DNA from 2 places in the Paenibacillus sp. JJ1683 genome. Region 2 is predicted to be linked to the other one. Evidence: predicted binding sites of a transcription regulator. Region 2 holds the regulator's gene; the other holds the start of a gene.
The links. The regulator CtsR, encoded in region 2, represses protease genes until heat stress. The targets are predictions, from matches to a motif close to ATGGTCAATAAAGGTCAAACA.
Positions count from the first base shown of each region.

Region 1: the regulator CtsR is predicted to act here: its motif matches at 3,707-3,727, upstream of clpP (ATP-dependent Clp endopeptidase proteolytic subunit ClpP).

Region 1 covers NZ_CM129820.1:204,415-214,185, reverse strand. The annotation lists gene ACUC6J_RS00940 (phosphoglycerate kinase) at 1-1,031, opposite strand, end outside; gene gap (type I glyceraldehyde-3-phosphate dehydrogenase) at 1,154-2,164, opposite strand; gene ACUC6J_RS00930 (sugar-binding transcriptional regulator) at 2,257-3,294, opposite strand; tRNA gene ACUC6J_RS00925 (tRNA-Arg) at 3,555-3,626, shown strand; gene clpP (ATP-dependent Clp endopeptidase proteolytic subunit ClpP) at 3,837-4,433, shown strand; gene ACUC6J_RS00915 (PdaC/SigV domain-containing protein) at 4,548-5,657, opposite strand; gene ACUC6J_RS00910 (SIMPL domain-containing protein) at 5,895-6,650, opposite strand; gene ACUC6J_RS00905 (HPr family phosphocarrier protein) at 6,923-7,192, opposite strand; gene whiA (DNA-binding protein WhiA) at 7,328-8,272, opposite strand; gene ACUC6J_RS00895 (gluconeogenesis factor YvcK family protein) at 8,278-9,264, opposite strand; gene rapZ (RNase adapter RapZ) at 9,277-9,771, opposite strand, start outside.
Region 2 covers NZ_CM129820.1:5,072,144-5,081,914, forward strand. The annotation lists gene disA (DNA integrity scanning diadenylate cyclase DisA) at 1-1,042, opposite strand, end outside; gene radA (DNA repair protein RadA) at 1,055-2,428, opposite strand; gene clpC (ATP-dependent protease ATP-binding subunit ClpC) at 2,671-5,115, opposite strand; gene ACUC6J_RS21950 (protein arginine kinase) at 5,160-6,224, opposite strand; gene ACUC6J_RS21955 (UvrB/UvrC motif-containing protein) at 6,254-6,778, opposite strand; gene ACUC6J_RS21960 (CtsR family transcriptional regulator) at 6,863-7,327, opposite strand; gene ACUC6J_RS21965 (GNAT family N-acetyltransferase) at 7,821-9,008, opposite strand; rRNA gene rrf (5S ribosomal RNA) at 9,171-9,287, opposite strand; rRNA gene ACUC6J_RS21975 (23S ribosomal RNA) at 9,439-9,771, opposite strand, start outside.

The DNA.
Region 1 (9,771 bases), 890 kb from region 2:
TATGCTTCTGTTGTAGCACAAGCTTCCGCTACTTCACGAGTACCGCCAGCGAAAGGCTCGATTTCAAATACACCCATTGGTCCATTCCAAACAACCAATTTGGAGTTTTTGATAACATCTGCATAGATTTTACGAGTTTTCGGTCCGATATCCACGCCTTCCCAATCTGCAGGAATGCCGTCGATGTCCACAATGTTCGTGTTCGCTGTAGCGCTGAAATCGTCAGAAATAACGATATCCACAGGAAGGTAGAAGTTTTTGCCAAGCTTCTTCGCTTTTTCAATAAATCCAAGAGCTACGTCCAGTTTGGATTCATCCAGCAAAGATTGACCTACTTCATGACCTTGAGCTTTGAAGAATGTATAAGTCAAACCGCCGCCAATAATTACGTTATCTGCAATGTTCAGCAGGTTGTCGATTACGTCAATTTTGTCTTTTACTTTGGAACCGCCAATAATGGCTGTAAAAGGACGATCTGGATTCGACAGGGCTTTACCAATAACAGACAACTCTCTTTCCATCAGCAAGCCGGAAACAGCCGGAAGAAGATGCGCGATACCTTCTGTAGAAGCATGAGCACGGTGTGCTGCACCAAAAGCATCATTCACGAAAATGTCAGCCAGCTCAGCAAATTGCTTCGCCAGTTCAGGATCGTTTTTCTCTTCTCCTGGGTAGAAGCGTACATTTTCAAGCAATAGCACATCGCCGTTTTTCAGTTCAGCCACTTTCGCTTTAACAGCCTCGCCAACTGCTTCGTCCACCTTAACAACAGGTTTATTAAGCAGTTCTGACAAACGCACACCAGCAGCAGTCAGACGCATGGATTCAACAACTTGACCCTTTGGACGTCCAAAGTGACTCGCCAAAATAACTTTTGCACCTTTTTCAATTAGGTAGTTAATGGTTGGCAAGGTTTCGCGAATACGCTTGTCATCGGTAATTTTACCATCCTCAACCGGAACGTTAAAATCTACACGAACAAACACCCGTTTTCCATTCAGTTCTATATCACGTACGCTCTTTTTGTTCATCTCCATATTCCTCCGCACCCTTATAATTTTACGAAACAGGAATTTAAGGCACATTTTGATATATAAAGAGCGGAAACAATAACACCTGTTTCCGCTCTATGATGTTGCTCGATAAGGAATTCTTATTTAGCCAATTTAGCGAAGTATTCCAACGTACGGATCAATTGTGCAGTGTAGGACATTTCGTTGTCGTACCAAGCTACAGTTTTAACCAGTTGTTTGTCGCCAACAGTCAGAACTTTAGTTTGAGTTGCATCAAACAGGGAACCAAAAGTCAGACCTTTGATGTCAGAAGAAACGATTTGATCTTCAGTGTATCCGTAAGTTTCAGGATCGGAAGCTTCTTTCATCGCTGCGTTGATTTCTTCAGCAGTTACGTTTTTCTCCAGAACTGTTACCAGCTCAGTCAGGGAACCTGTTGGTACTGGAACACGTTGAGCTGCACCATCCAATTTACCTTTCAGCTCAGGGATAACCAGACCGATTGCTTTAGCAGCACCAGTAGTGTTAGGGATGATGTTTTCAGCTGCTGCGCGAGCACGACGGAAGTCACCTTTAGCATGTGGAGCATCCAAAGTGTTTTGGTCGCCAGTGTAAGCGTGAATTGTAGTCATCAAGCCTTCAACGATACCAAATTTGTCTTGCAGTGTTTTAGCCATAGGAGCCAAGCAGTTAGTTGTGCAAGAAGCACCGGAAATTACAGTTTCAGTTCCGTCCAGAATTTCATGGTTTACGTTGTAAACGACAGTTTTCATGTCGCCAGTAGCTGGAGCGGAGATAACAACTTTTTTAGCGCCGCCTTTCAAATGTTTCTCAGCAGCTTCTTTAGTTGTGAAGAAACCTGTGCATTCCAGAACGATGTCTACGCCCAGGTCTCCCCAAGGCAATTCTTCAGGGTTACGGTTAGCCAAAACTTTAACTTCTTTACCGTTTACTTTGAAGAAACCGTCATGTACTTCTACTTGTCCTTGGAAAGTACCTTGTGTTGTATCATATTTCAACAGATGTGCCAGCATTTTGGAATCTGTCAAGTCGTTAATTGCTACTACTTCAATACCTTCTACGTCTTGAATACGGCGGAAAGCAAGGCGTCCAATACGTCCGAAACCGTTAATACCAACTTTAACTGTCATGAGTGAGTTCCTCCCAAAGTTCGTTTAGTTTAGTTTTATATATTCAAGACAGACCCGAAAGCCTGTCAAGACAACACAATTAAAAAACCTTATCAATCTCTTAAATAACGGCTTACAATCTCGGCAGCAGCGCCTTCGTCGGTGACAAGAATGTCTTCCTGTCCGAAACGCAATACTGCATGAATAGCAGCAGCCTTGCTCTTGCCTCCAGCCACACCTAACACCGTCTCCGTACGCCTGATGTCCTCCAAACGGAGTCCGAGCGTCAGCATTCTGTGAACAACGACGCCGTCTTCGTTAAAATAATAACCAAACGATTCGGCGACCGCACCCTCATTGCTGATCTGGGCAAAGGTTTCAGGGTCAAGCTTGCGTCTGTGGGCCATTGCTATGGCGTTGCCTATCCCGTGAATGATAATACGACTCTCTCGAATCAGGCTTAATATATCCTGAATATTCGTATCCTCAAGCAAGGAGTTGTAAGCATGATTGCTGAGCAAATCCGGTACATGGAGCAGACGGTATTGAGCGCCGACCTTGCGAGCCATCGTGGAGGCAATTGTATTTGCCTGCATTTCCATGCTCTCTCCCAAACCCCCGCGTGCCGGTACAAACCATCCGCCCTTAAGCGGGCCGTTAGCAGGTAATGCCAGTTGTTCCGCCACATCTGCAATCGTCGTGCCACCTGTTACAGCGACCACGTCCTCGTCATCCATAACACTCAGCAGCGCCTTTGCGCCAGCACGGCCCAGTTCCTGCTTCGCTAACGGTGAAGCATCCGAATCCCCTGGAACGACAACCACCTTCCTCAAACCGTAGGCTTGACGAATCTGATCCTCCAATTGGGACAGGCCGAACAAGTTGTTCGCAATCGGCTCCAGCTGTTCCAGCAGATCCAGTCCTGCTTTGCTCACCTTCATGCCCACACTCTCAATCTCAATTAGCCCTTGCGCTTTAAGGAGATCAGTCTCAGCGCGCAGTACGCGCTCGGTCATATCCAGTGAAGCTGCCAGTGTTCTGCGTCCGATAACTTCGGACAACATAATCTGATGCAGGATCGTGTACCTTTTTTTCAAAACATCCATGAGGTCGGGCAGAAGCTGCTTCTGTATTTCTAATATCTTTCGCATGCTTTCCACTCCCGCACACTTCTAAGTTCTGTCTCTATGCTATATCTCTAACTGGTCTTAAAATGTCCCGGGATAACTTTTTAAGTCCCACGTATATCTTACCCAATATTTGCTTCACATGCAAGTCTATCTGAACCTATATTTCTCAACTTTTTATGTGAATATGCGCACGTAATAAAAGCTTGCAATTCAATGCCGTATATCATATAATCATCTTTGTTTCCAATTAATTAGTTGGTTGCTTGTAATGATTCATCTTTGCGCCCGTGGTCCAACGGATATGACGTAGGCCTCCGGAGCCTGAGATCGAGGTTCGATTCCTCGCGGGCGCGTCGTTTTATATGATTGGCTAAATGTTCCATATAATGTTTTTAACCAAAAAGAGCGCTAAGCGTTCTTTTTTTTAATCAATAGTTTGACTTTCTTTGACTTTTTGTTTGAAATTGTTTATCATGTGGTTAATACGGTAACAGTTTATAAATAGGGATGTGTATTCGGCATATCCACCAAATCCACTAACGATTTAAGGGAGGTTTTTTGACGTGAGCTATGTTCCTATGGTAGTAGAACAAAGTAACCGCGGCGAACGCGCCTATGACATTTATTCCAGACTGTTGAAGGATCGCATTATTTTGTTGGGCTCGGACGTCAATGACGTTGTAGCCAACTCAATTATTGCCCAAATGCTGTTTTTGGCTGCTGAAGATCCTGAAAAAGACATTCACTTGTATATTAACAGCCCTGGCGGTTCCATCACAGCTGGTATGGCCATTTTCGATACGATGCAATACATTAAACCTGACGTATCTACCATTTGTGTAGGTATGGCTGCTTCCATGGGTGCTTTCTTGCTGAATGCAGGTGCCAAAGGTAAACGTTTTGCCTTGCCAAACAGTGAAATTATGATTCACCAGCCACTAGGCGGTGCACAAGGACAGGCAACGGATATCGAAATTCGCGCCCGTCGCATTCTGAAAATGCGTGACAAGTTGAACCGCATTCTCGCAGATCGCACAGGTCAACCACTGGAACGCATCGAAAAAGACACAGACCGTGACTATTTCATGTCCGCTGATGATGCCAAGGAATACGGTATTATTGATAAAGTGTTAACTAGCTCCTCTCCAGAAGGTGTATAAGAAAAGTGGTTTTCTTCTGAATAGCTGGTAAATAAAAAGGCTGCCTCGGATTTTCGTATCCGGTAGGCAGTCTTTTTTATTTACTATTAATTTTCAATATATAACTAATCCAGATTATTGATTTTGTCCCGCAAAAGGCTTACCGCCCTGAGGCAGCAGTTGAGCGAACGAGTAAGTAAACTCCGGAATTCCATAAGCGTATGGCGCATAATCATACAAATCAAACACGATGGTTACTCCACTGTTGGTCACATAAAAATTCTGATCTGCGGCCAACTCTTTAAATTTCTCAAAACCTTCGCCAGCCTGGAGCGCATCAATTTTTTTCTTCAAATCAGCATTCAGGAACTTTTTGTAGTTAGGATTTGCCTTCAATACGTCAGACAATTGCAACAGCTTACCATCAGCAAGCGAGAACGTATATCCTTTACGTGCCGTCATACCGTGTGCGCCACCTGTATACGAGTAGTCCTGCATAATCACACTTAGAATACCGTCCTTATTATAGGCAATTGCAAAATCATTTTCGAAATCATACGGTCTTTCTGCTGTAACCTCTCCCTCTGCCACCATCTTTTTGCCTGCTGCCAATACTGTCTCTGCATGCTTTTTAAGCATATTATTAATGGCCTGTTGAGCCTCAGGATTCAGCTGGCTGCCGCTGATTTGCGGATACTTAATCTTATAGGATACCTTTGCATTACTCGAAGCTGGAAGCGTCTGAGATGCAATTGTGATCGGATTTAGCTGGCTTTTACTCAATGTTACTGTTTTCTGAGTTGCATTCCACTGCGCATCGATACCCAGATAGTCTTTCAGCAGACTCATAGGAATATATAGCTTCCCGGCGATCATTTTGGCATCCATGCTGCGCGTGTTGATCCCGTTCACATTGGCATAGGCATCCGAGGAGGAGACCACGATATAGAGCTTGTTGTACCCGCTCCCCACTGTATATGTCCCTTCCTTGGTGTCATAGCTCACCGGAATTCCCAAACTATCACGCAGTGCTGCCACTGGAATCATTGTGTTCCCGTTCACTTGTACACCTTTAGCGGCCAACGTTTTACCATTCCATTGGATGGCGATCCCGGGTTGCTGTGTTGTCGCTTGCTGCTGTTTGGTCGAAGCTGCCTCAATATAGGAAACGGGAACGACCGCAACCCCTGCTAAGATTCCCGCTGCCAGCAGTGCTGAGCACCATTTTTTCGTATGCTTGTTCATCGTAAGTATTCCTCCTATTGTGAATCTGTATTATCTATGTGTTTTGATCACTTTTCTTATTATATCTATACCCTATTGTATGTAGTTTACAATCTGTACACTCACTGATTTCAATCTGTACACCTAACAGCCATTAGCTATGACAGACTCATTACAAAACGGTTTCAATAGACAAAAGAAGCCAACAAGTCACCCTGCAATGTTGCAGGCGCTTGCGGCTCCGTTTAATGGCCTATACTAGTTCATCTCATATTGGGCAGACACTTGGACTTTCACCGTTACTTGGCCCGACTGTATCTCTGTTCCGCCACTCATATCCATGAGCGCTTTGGACATGGCATTCTCACGTTGTGTGAAAACCTGAGCTTCCCCGCCATCTACTGTCACATTCACCAGAGCCCCTAAGCCGCGTTTAGCTGATTTTGCTACGGCACTGGCTTTGGATTGAGCGTTATCCAACGCTTTTGCAATAGCAGCTTCCTCATAAGAAGAAGGATTCTCTACGGAAAACTGTATATTATCTACGTTGTTTGCACCGGAGTTTGTAGCCTCATCCAGCAGCTGACCAATTTTGTCCAAGTTGCGATATTTCACAGAAAGTGTATGGTTGGCCATGTAGCCTTTGAGCTTCTGTCCTTCTTTCTCGTTATAGGTATAGTTAGGTTGTACAGAGAACTGGCTTGTCTGAATATCGTCTGCACTGATACTCCATTTTCCTTTTAACAGCTGTGTGACCTTGTTTATTTTCGCAGCATTAGCTTTTTGAGCAGCAGCAGCAGTATTTCCTTCCGATTGCACCCCAATGGAGAGATAAGCGATGTCTGGCTTAGCCATTATTTCACCACTTCCACTCACGTTAATTACACCATTCGCCGTCGTCGCCGTTGCAGCATAAGCGCGATCAGCCCCCGTCCACAGCCCTCCTGCTACTCCTCCAGCTAATAATGCTCCTGCAAGAATTGCTGTGCTTACTGTTTTTGTCCAAACTCTCATCGTACTCAACCTCTTTCTTGAAAATGTTTGTACCTTCCAGACGGAAAAAACGGGAAAAGGTTGCAGTCAAGCGGTATAAATTTCCGAAACAAGGCATACCACAGGGGTTTTAATTATTTGTAGCTTGGACTTAATGCGGTCGCTATATTCAAATAAATATACATCAATAGCTTAATGGTGGGACGGGTTGAATACTTTTCTCTGGATACAAAAAAAAGCCCCCAAGGGGGCTTTCACTAAGAGATACATCATATCACAAAGCAGATGTTCGTTTATTGATTTTCCAGCTCAACCTTACTAACCAGACTTACTAAAGCGTTTACAGCCTGTTCGGCGTCCGCACCTTCGGCACTAATATTGATTTCAGTACCTGTACTGATGGCGAGGCTCATAATACCCATGATGCTCTTGGCATTAACCTTTTTGTCTTCTTTTTCCACAAAAATTTCTGATGAATATTTATTCGCTTCCTGTACGAACAGCGCAGCAGGTCTGGCGTGCAGTCCTGTTTTCAAGCGTACGACTACTGGATGTTTTGACATGTCAGCTTACCCCCTCATCAAATAAATCTGGACGCTATTTACTCCATTTTATTTATCACATTATAACATTAACCCGGGACAGACACTAGAAAAAAAACTAAAAAAACCGGGGCTAAGAGCCCCACAGACCCTTTTTTACGGAATCAGGCCGTTTTCCCCCCTGATTTTGTCAGCCATCTCATCAATTTTGCGAAGTCGATGATTTACACCCGATTTACTCACGACCCCTTTGAGCATTTCCCCGACTTCTTTCAAATTCAAATCGGGATGAGCGAGTCGAATTTCTGCCACTTCACGCAGCTTATCCGGCAAGGTCTCCAAACCAACTTCCCTCTCCAGCAGCTTGATATTCTCAATTTGCCGGACAGCGGCTCCGATCGTCTTGTTCAAATTCGCTGTTTCGCAATTAACAATACGGTTTACGGAATTGCGCATATCGCGCATAATGCGTACATCCTCAAACTTGAACAAGGCTTGGTGCGCCCCAATGATACTGAGCAGCTCAATGATCTTCTCGCCTTCCTTGATGTAAAGGATAAAGCCTTTTTTTCGCTCAATACAGCGGGCGTTGAGATGAAACTCATTAGCGAGATCAACTAACGCCTGACAATGCTCCTCATACATCGAAGAAATCTCAAGGTGGTAAGACGACCCCTCTGGATTATTCACAGAGCCACCTGCCATAAAGGCACCCCGCAAATAAGCCCGCTTACAACAGTTTTTCCGAATGATATCACGATTAATCCCGTCAGTGAACAAGAACCCTTCTGAGACAATATAAAGCTCCTTTAGCAGCTCTTGTACACCATTGGGGATACGGACAATATACACATTATTTTTTTTCAAGCGCATTTTTTTCCGTACAAGCAGTTCGATGTGAAGTTGAAAATGCTTTTTGATCAAGGAGTAAATCCGCCTTGCAATCGCGGCATTTTCTGTGGACACGTCCAATATCACCCTTTTATTCGACAGTTGTACGGATCCGAGCATACGTATGAGCGCAGACAGTTCCGCTTTTTCACAGCAGGGCTGGCTTTCAATCATCGTAAGCTCTTTTTTCGTTTGTGCCGCAAAGGACAAGGGACTCACCTCCTTCTTAACATCCAGTTTTGTACCAATTGGTAAATATGCTGGCTCAGTTTGTCGGCATCATGCCGTAAATACGTACGGAACAGAACTAACGTATCTGCCACTACTTTATATCCTCGATCAGCCAGCTCGCCCATGTCTACCTGAACAGGCTTAGCTCCCTGCTCGGCATACATCTCCTGTACTTGGGGTGGAATTTCCCCGTTATTCACAATGACATAGTCAAAGAGGTGATGCCCAACATGCTCATAGATCGCTTGCAGGTGATCTCCCACTGTATAGCCGTCGGTTTCCCCTGGCTGGGTCATCACGTTGCAGACAAATATTTTGATCGCATCTGATTTCACCACAGCCTCAGCAAGCTTTGGCACAAGCAGATTCGGTAAAATGCTGGTATATAGACTGCCGGGACCAATCAGAATCGCATCGGCTTCATTAATGGCTTCCACAGCCTCAGGCAACGGCTCCACGTGAGTCGGTTCAAGAAAAACACGTTTGATGCGTCCGCCCGCTTCCGGGATTTTGGACTCCCCGGTGATCACCGTGCCATCCTCCATCTCGGCGCTGAGCACAACGCCTTCTTCAGCCGCTGGCAGTACACGCCCCCGGACAGCAAATACACGGCTAAGCTCACGCACCGCCGTTACAAAATCCCCCGATATATCAGTCATCGCTGCTAAGATCAAATTCCCCAGACTATGGCCTGACAATCCTGATCCAGCACCGAAACGGTATTTTAGCATATCTGACATTACTGGTTCCACGTCAGCCAAGGCAGTCAGCACATTGCGGATATCCCCTGGAGGGGGCATCTGCAGCTCACTGCGCAATATCCCGGAGCTTCCGCCATCGTCAGCGACTGTAACAATAGCCGTAATATCCAGCGGCTTTTGCTTCAAGCCCCGCAGCATGACGGACAAGCCGGTTCCGCCGCCCATAACAACAATACGTGGGCGCTCCCGTTGTGATCCGGTCTCTTTCATGATTTCACCTCATTAATGCCGGTCCCGATCAGCATCCCGATGCGAAACAGAAACGGATTCTGTCTCGCTGGCACCCAGCATTTTTCCTAAATACTCCGATATTGCAACTGAACGATGCTTACCTCCAGTACAGCCAATACCGATAATGACCTGGCTTTTACCTTCTTTGCGATACTGCGGAATCAAAAAGTGCAACATATCCAACAACTTGGTTAGAAACGCCTGGGTCTCCGGCCACTTCATAACATAATCATATACATCGCTATCCTGTCCCGTGTGTGGACGTAGTTGGTCCACATAGTGGGGATTAGGCAGGAAGCGCACATCGAATACAAGATCGGCATCAATGGGAATACCATACTTGAAGCCAAAAGATGTAATGTTCACGGACAGCATACTGCTCTCCAGATGGGAAAATCTCGAAATAATCCTCGCCTTTAAGGTTGCGGGCTTCATCGTACTGGTATCAATAACCTGTGTAGCGGAGCTTTTGAGTTCTTCCAACAT
Region 2 (9,771 bases):
AACGTTTAAGCCCTTCTTTAATCGTACGTGCACGAACCTCTCCTATACCATCCACTTCATCCAGTTCTTCTATCGTTGCTGTCATGACATGTGGAAACCGTCCAAATCGCTCCACCAGATTATGAATAATTACATTTGGCAAACGAGGTATTTTGTTCAGCACCCGATATCCGCGTGCAGCAATATATTCTTCTGATGTCGCTGCTGAAGAAGGGTAGCCTAGTAGACGTACAATATGATTCACATCCAACAATTCGTCATCCGTAGAACGTTTGAGTCCCAATATAATTTCACGAATCTTTTCGTCGCTATCGTCTTTGGCATAATCCTTATACAGTAACCATGCTTCTTCCTCAATATTGCTGACAAGCTCTTCCATCTGCATGCTAATCAGCCTGCCCTCATTCCCGAGCTCGTTAATAAATCGTTTGATCTCCATTTTGATGCGCAGCACCATTTCGATCCGTTGAATGACATTAACGACCTCCGGCATGGTAACCAGTTCTTCGAATTCAGATGCAGTTAAATTCGTTGAGGCTTGCCCCAATACGGATCTATATTTTTCTAACGTCTGAATAGCCTGATTAGCTTTCGTTAAAATAACCCCGATTTCCTTGAGCGCATACCGTAAAGTCCCCTGATACAACGTAATAATATTACGACGCTGGGAAATAGACACAACCAGTTTGCCAGTCTGCTTTGCAACTCGTTCCGCCGTCCGATGCCGAATCCCTGTTTCTATGGACGAAATGGAAGAATCGGGAATCAATTGCGTATTGGCATATAAAATTCGTTTTAAATCCTCACTCAATATGATTGCGCCGTCCATTTTAGCCAGCTCATACAAATAGTTCGGCGAAAAGTCACAATTAATAGAGAAACCGCCATCCACGACTTCCATTACTTCCGGGCTATAGCCAACGACCAGAAGAGCACCCGTTTTGGCACGCAAAACGTTTTCCAATCCGTCGCGAAAGGGAGTTCCCGGTGCCACAAGCCGTAGCAAATCGTTCATTTTATCCAGTTGGCTCGCTTCCTTCATCCTCAATGCCCCCTAATCTAATGCGGCTGCCAGTGCATCTGCCACCGTTCCAACTCCTATAATTTGTATCCCTTTTGGATGTGTCCAGCCCTTCAAGCTTTTCTCGGGCATGATCACCCGTTTGAAACCTAATTTCTCTGCTTCTCGCACTCGCTGTTCTGCTCGGGATACAGCCCGCACCTCGCCTGTCAGTCCTACTTCACCAAAAATCACATCGTACGGCTTGGTAGGAGCATCCCTAAAGCTGGAAGCAATGCTCACCGCTATGGCTAAATCCACCGCTGGTTCATCCAGCTTTACGCCTCCAGCAACATTGAGATAAGCGTCCTGGTTTTGCAAAAACATGCCCATCCGCTTTTCTAGTACGGCAATGATTAATCCCATCCGATGATGGTCAATCCCCGTACCCATTCGGCGTGGAGATGGAAAATGCGTAGCCGCAATTAGTGCTTGCAATTCAACCAACACAGGCCGGGTTCCCTCCATACTGGCAACGACTGTGGAACCAGCCACCCCCAGTGGCCGTTCGGACAGGAAGAGCTCAGAAGGATTCGCCACCTCACGCAAACCACTCTCGGCCATTTCAAAAATACCAATTTCATTCGTAGAACCGAAACGATTCTTAACCGCACGCAACAGCCGATACGTATGATGGCGCTCTCCTTCAAAATAAAGTACACAATCGACCATATGCTCCAACAAACGCGGACCTGCAATAGCGCCTTCTTTGGTCACATGCCCTACCAGTACTGTAGCAATACCTAATCCCTTGGCAATCCGCATAAATCGTGAAGTACACTCGCGCACCTGAGCTACACTACCAGGCGCACTTGTCACCTCAGGCAAATATACAGTCTGTATCGAGTCGATGACCAGAAACTCCGGCTTCAAGCTGTCCACTGCTTCTTCAATCGTCTCCAAATTCGTCTCACATAATACGTACAGACTGGGAGACAAAGCACCGAGGCGATCAGCACGTAGCTTCGTTTGGCGGACGGATTCCTCACCAGACACGTAGAGTACCTTTAAACCAGTTAAAGCCAGCTCATTAGAGGTTTGCAGCATAAGCGTAGACTTACCGATCCCCGGGTCACCACCCACCAGAACAAGTGAACCTGGCACCACACCTCCACCGAGTACACGATTTAATTCACCAATTCCCGTCAAAATTCGTGTTTCTTTGCCACTCTCCACTTCAATAATAGGAAGCGGTTTGTCTTTTGTGCTATGAGTAAGAAGGGAAGATCCCATTCCTTGAGTTTTTACAACGCTTTCCGTTTCTTCGACCATGGAATTCCATGCCTGGCATCCAGGACATTTTCCGTACCATTTAGGCGATTCATAGCCACATTCTGTACAGGAAAATTTAGTTTTCACTTTAGCCATACTTTATTCCTTGGCTCCTTCTTGACAACGATGATGTCAATTTTATCTTCACACAGCACCTGAAAGAGCTGTAACAATAAAAGTTTACCATTGAAGCTTGGCGGACGTAAAGCAATATCACAAACTTTCCCAAAGCTTTTACCCTACCCTTTCAAGGTGTTCAATACACAAAAAGGGTGCCTTCGCAATAGCTTTCCAGCCTGCGAGACACCCTTTTCTAATGTTTTATTTACTAAACTGCTTTAGGACTTCGCGGATACATTATCCTTTTTCGTTACTGTCAATGCACCGTTCTCTTCATCAATGTAGAGAGAGTCGCCTTTAGAAATGTTTCCAGTCAACAGTTCCTCGGACAGGCGATCTTCAATATGCTTCTGGATTGCACGACGCAATGGACGCGCACCATACGCTGGATCGAAGCCTTCCTTGGCAAGGAAATTCTTAGCCTTGTCTGTCAACTCAAAGTCAACCTCATACTCATTCAGACGCTTACGCAGCTCCTCAGACATGAGTGAAACAATTTCGGCAATATGTTTTTCTTCGAGAGAATGGAACACGATGATTTCATCTATCCGGTTCAAGAACTCAGGACGGAAGCTCTTCTTCAGTTCATCCATCACTTTGCCCTTCATGTTATCGTAATCCGCCCCAGCGTCCACAACAGCTGTAAAGCCAAGCGTGGAGTTACGCTTGATCGCCTGTGCACCAACGTTGGATGTTAGGATGATGAGTGTGTTACGGAAGTCAACAACACGTCCTTTGGAATCCGTCAGACGTCCATCCTCCAACACTTGCAGCAGAATATTGAATACTTCCGGGTGTGCTTTTTCAATTTCATCCAACAATACCACAGAGTAAGGCTTACGACGTACCTTCTCAGTCAGTTGGCCACCTTCTTCATATCCTACGTACCCTGGAGGCGCTCCTACCAAACGGGATGTGGAGTGTTTCTCCATATATTCGGACATATCAATACGGATAACCGCATTTTCATCACCAAACATAGATTCAGCCAAGGCGCGTGCCAGCTCTGTTTTACCAACCCCAGTTGGACCGAGGAAAATAAAGGAGCCGATTGGACGTTTCGGATCTTTCAGACCGGCGCGTGCCCGGCGAATCGCCCGACTTACTGCCTTAACAGCTTCGTCCTGCCCAATCACCCGTTCATGCAACAGTTGCTCCATATTCAGCAAACGATGTGTTTCTTCTTCCTTCAGCTTGCTGACTGGGACACCAGTCCAGATGGCAACAACCTGAGCAATATCCTCTGGTGTAACTTCGGAATCTGTACGCCCCTGTTGTTCTTTCCATTGGTTTTTAGTGACATCCAGCTCTTCACGAATTTTTTGCTCTGTATCGCGCAGCGCAGCTGCCTTTTCAAACTCCTGGCTTTGTACCGCTGAATCTTTTTCCTTACGGATATCTTCCAGACGGTTTTCCAGCTGTTTCAGGTTTGGCGGTACTGTATAGGAATTGAGCCTTACCTTGGAGCCCGCTTCATCAATAAGGTCAATAGCCTTATCCGGTAGGAAGCGATCCGTAATATAACGATCTGACAATCTTACTGCAGCTTCAATAGCCTCATCAGTGATTTTTACACGGTGATGCGCTTCGTAACGGTCGCGCAGACCATACAAGATTTGAATCGCTTCTTCCGGAGAAGGTTGATCCACCGTTATAGGTTGAAAACGACGCTCCAAAGCAGCATCTTTCTCAATATATTTGCGGTATTCATCCAGCGTGGTGGCACCGATACATTGCAGCTCGCCACGTGCCAGAGCAGGTTTCAGGATGTTGGACGCATCAATTGCGCCTTCCGCTCCACCAGCACCAATCAGTGTATGCAGCTCATCAATGAACAATACGATATTTCCAGCTTGACGAATCTCGTCCATAATCTTCTTCAAGCGATCCTCAAATTCACCACGATACTTAGTACCCGCTACTACAGAACCCATATCGAGTGTCATTACGCGTTTGTCGCGCAACGTTTCGGGAATTTCATTCGCTATGATTTTTTGTGCCAATCCTTCGGCAATCGCCGTTTTACCTACCCCAGGTTCACCGATCAAAACAGGATTGTTCTTTGTACGACGGCTGAGCACTTGAATAACGCGCTCAATTTCCTTGCTGCGCCCAATAACGGGGTCCAGGTTATTTTCCTTCGCAGAAGCCGTCAGATCGCGTGCCAGACTGTCCAGAGTTGGTGTGCTGACATTAGCTGGAGCACCGTGATGGCTGGAAACCGCCTCGCTGCTGCCGAGCAATTGAAGCACTTGCTGACGCGCTTTGTTCAGACTGATACCCAGGTTGTTCAGTACACGTGCTGCTACGCCTTCACCTTCACGAATAAGGCCTAGCAAAATATGCTCGGTACCTACATAGGTATGACCCAATTTACGTGCTTCGTCCATAGACAGCTCAATGACTTTCTTGGCACGTGGAGTATAGGCAATGTTCGTCGGTTGCTCTTGACCGCGTCCAATCAGTGTTTCCACTTCATCCTGGATTTTTTCCAGTCCCAGCCCTAAACCGATTAAGGCTTTCGCTGCTATTCCTTCACCTTCACGAATGAGTCCTAGCAAAATGTGCTCTGTGCCAATGTTGTTGTGTCCCAATCGAACAGCTTCTTCCTGGGCCAAGGCAAGCACTTTCTGTGCACGTTCCGTAAATCTTCCAAACATCATATATCCTGCACCTCCACAGTGTGTATTTCAGTTCATTCTATATATTAAAGGGTTGTGCCTAATTTTTGCCGGATCAGCTTCGCCCGGTACATATCGCGCTCACCGGTATTCATTTTATCCCCAAAGCTTTTTTGTAAAAAGCCGGGTTGCGTCATCACATTAAGCTCATTCATCGCTGCAATGGAAGGACGCTCCAAAATTCCTAAATCTACACCGAGACGTACATCGGACAGCCGCTGTGCAGCCTCCTTGGAATCCAAAACTGCTGCATATGACAAAATACCGAATGAACGCATCACCCGATCTGTAATCCGCAGCATGGATTCATTCATCAATCGTTCTCTGGCAGAACGTTCATGCTCTATAATTTGCAGCACCACGCCATGCAGATTCTCGATAATTTCCGCTTCGGTTTGTCCCAAGGTAATCTGATTGGATACCTGAAACAAATTCCCAACTGCTTCGCTGCCTTCACCATAAATACCGCGAACTGTAAGACCCACCTGTGAAACAGCGGACAATATACGATTGATTTGATGAGTCATGACCAATGCGGGCAAATGCATCATCACCGAAGCTCTCATACCTGTGCCGACATTCGTCGGACAACTGGTCAGAAAACCTCTCCGATCATCAAATGCATAATCAACATGCGCTTCAAATGCATCATCAATGACCATAGCGCGTTCCCAAGCTTCTCTAACCTGACATCCGGGATATAAGCACTGAATACGCAAATGATCCTCTTCATTTATCATAACACTAACTGATTCATCATCACTAATCAACACAGCACCGTTGCGAGATTCGTTCGCCAAATTAGGACTAATCAAGTGCTTCTCAACCAGTACCTGTTTGTCGATCTCATCCAACTCGGATATTTTCAAGGTATGAAAAGTACCAAAACGACGCAAATCATCATACTGAAGGATATCCGTTAAGCGTTGAAGCACTTCTTCCGACTGCTGATTGGTAGCAAGCATGGGAAAAGGCAGATGCTGCAAGTTACGCGCAATTCTTACCCGGCTGCTAATGACAATCTCCGAATCCGCAGCATCACCACGCATCCAATCACTTAGCGGCTTTTCCGTAAATCGGATATTGGGCATCACGCATTCCCTCCTACTCTTCACAAACTTTACTCTTCAGTCATTTCTTTTTCAAGCTTTCTGATTTGATCCCTAAGCTCAGCAGCTGATTCGAATTCTTCCTGTACAATGTGTTGTTGCATCTCTTTTTTCAAATCATCAATTTGCCGTTTAACCTTTAGTCGGCCTCCAGTACGGACCGGAACTTTCCCAACATGACTCGTACTACCATGCACACGCTTGAACAGAGGGTCCAGACGACTATCAAAATATTGATAGCATGATGGACATCCAAAACGTCCTAGCTTACTAAACTGTGTATAAGTCATACCGCAATCCTTGCATTGCAGATTTTGGGGAACACTGTGACCTGAAGACTGGCTCTTTGTGCTGGAGTCAAAATCCAACATCCCCGACAACAAGCTATGAATCGAAAAGCCATTAGGTGTTCCAGGGATCATCTCCCCTTTTTCCTTCGCACATGTCTCACAAATATGAAACTCTGTCTTTTCGCCATTCACAATTTTGGTGAAATGCAAAGTTGCCGGCCGCATATTACATTCTTGGCACAGCATAAAAGCACCTCCTTCAACGTCAGGATTTTTACAAATCCCTACATCTGAATTGCAAATCTCTATTCACTGGTTAATGGATACTAGCTATTTGGCCGCCAGCAACGAGATCAGCATAGCCTTAAGCAATCTTGCTCGCAGTTGGTCACGATAGGGAAGCTTCAGCAATAACGTATCTCTTGATAAAGCAGCCTTTATAAGACCAGCTTCCCTTTTGCTTAAAAAATGAGCTTCCTCTAACTGATAAATCAATCCTTCTGCTGCCGATTGGCTAATTTCCTCCCCGATGCTCTGATGAAGGTGTGTATGGATCGCATGCTGTGCAGGTAATTGAATTCGCTGAATCCGAATATAACCTCCACCACCGCGTTTACTTTCCACCACATAACCTTTTTCCAGCGTAAACCGGGTACTAATTACATAATTAATTTGCGACGGTACGCAGGAAAAGCGGTCAGCCAGATCATTGCGCTGAATCTCCACTAAGCCTTGGGGACTTTCCAGCAGCATGCTCTTCAAATATTGTTCAATAATGTCGGAAACATTGCGCATTTCATCATCCTCCACTAACGGAAACGCAAGTATTCAAGTACATTTCACGCTCCACAGAGTCCGCCGTATATTGAACTTAACCAAACGGTAAAGTCACGAATCTAAGCTGTACTCAGGCCATTACCTATTGTACATCCATTGGAATTGTACCGTTTCGTTTCTAGTGTGACCTTTATTTGCGATAAATCATACACTTCTCTTCTGTCCATAAGAAGCAGCTCCTAACTATACGCAAATCATGTCGTTATGGTTATACTTCTGTAGATACACACTGGTTCTGATTGACTTTGACTTTCTTTGACTATATTCGTATTATAGCACAAATTTCATTTTTGCCAAGGGGTCAATACCATTTTTCGCAATCTAATTATGTTTTATACCCTAGAACAAAAAAACTCTTCCCATTATGGAAAGAGCTTTGAATAATTATGATATCCCACATCCAATTTGGTTAAAAAGAGTTGGGCATTAAGAAAATCTAATTGGGTCTTTATCAGAAAAAATCCAATAGGAACGTTTGTTTTGTTGGTATTACACGTTTAAGTGCAGCCACAGACTCACTGCTTCCTTCAATGCGCCCCCAATTAAACAGGTTATCAGCTTGCTGGTAGCCGAGCATTAAAGTTGTTAATGACTGAATTCCCAGTTCCAAGTCAGCTACTGTATCGTTCTCAGATAAATTACTTGTATCCACTCTTGCCAGATGTCCTTGCCCCTCCGTAGTAATCGTTAATCTCCATACTCCTTCATTCCAAGGGGCATACCGATCTGTCAGATGTAAGGTTAAACTTGTCTCCTCTCCAATCTGCTCAAAAGGGTATCTCTCTACAAAAGCAACAGCATCCACAATACGCCCCATAAAATAAGGCACCGTTTCCTGTTGAATTCGCGGATCATCGAGTAAAAAAGGCAGATTGTCATCTGCTGGAACGTAAATAAATTTACCTTGGGTTATCATTGAGTCATGATTTGCAAAATAAGTCCACAAAGCCCGACGTGCCGTCTCATTTTCATATACTAACTCATCACAATTTAACTGTTTATCTTCTATTTTGTATAGTGCATATCCCTGAGGATCGCCTGCATCTGTGTAATATACTACAGTTCGATAATTCTCATTTAAAATCCGTTCCTGCCACCATGCCTTATCTCGTACCAGCGTACCATTGTAACGTGAAGCATACGATTGATACACTTGGTCTAGTTCTGAAATATTTTTGATATCCCGTTTGACTATACCTTCTGTTTTAAGTTTAGCAGGGAATTTATCAATTGGAATGACGTATTTTTTGTACTCAGTATACGTTTCCCATCCAAATTTACGATAGAAGGCAAAAGAAAATGGATGCAGAAAAGAAAGGCTTTGTCCTGCAGTCTTCATTTCTTCAAGCGCATGCGTCAACAAACGTGAAACCATACCTCCGCGACGCTTTTCCGGCCACGTTGCCACACCAGCAATGCCTCCCATATCAAAAACCTGACCATGTATGTATACCTGTAGTGGTAGCAAAGTCAGTTTAGCGTTCAAGTCAGGTCCGTCGAATATCCCCCATGTTTGTTCTGGTTTGAATTTCTTCTTGGCTTTCTCTAGATCCTCCGGGGTCATTGTAAACTGAAAAGCATACTGGGATAATCCTATAGCTGCTTCAAATTCCTCACTTTGTAATTGTCTGATCTCCATAACTTCGTCACCTCGCTCGTATACTTGGACCTTTAAAAAAATACGCACTTAGAGTGTCGCAAAGCCTCTTCCCTCTGTCAACCTTAGAAGCAGATATCCTTCCACAAAATGCATAAAAAAAGGATGATACCCTCAGTGAGGGTATCATCCTTTTTCACTTTTGCTTGGCGGCGTCCTACTCTCCCAGGACCCTGCGGTCCAAGTACCATCGGCGCTGGAGGGCTTAACGGTCGTGTTCGGGATGGGTACGTGTGGAACCCCTCCGCTATCGCCACCAAACATGAATTTGCCTTGCAAATTCTTCCGTAAGGTTATTCGATTCATCACAGATTCTGTGAATGAATCGCCATACGCTTGTCGTATGTACTTCTACATACCTTCAAGGTTACACCTTGAAAACTGGATCCGAAACTTCATTGCGTCTTATCTTTAGGATAAGCCCTCGACCGATTAGTATTGGTCAGCTCCATGCATTACTGCACTTCCACCCCCAACCTATCTACCTCGTCGTCTTCAAGGGGTCTTACATACTGGGAAATCTCATCTTGAGGGGGGCTTCACGCTTAGATGCTTTCAGCGCTTATCCCTTCCGTACATAGCTACCCAGCGGTGCTCCTGGCGGAACAACTGGTACACCAGCGGTACGTCCATCCCGGTCCTCTCGTACTAAGGACAGCTCCTCTCAAATTTCCTACGCCCACGACAGATAGGGACCGAACTGTCTCACGACGTTCTGAACCCAGCTCGCGTACCGCTTTAATGG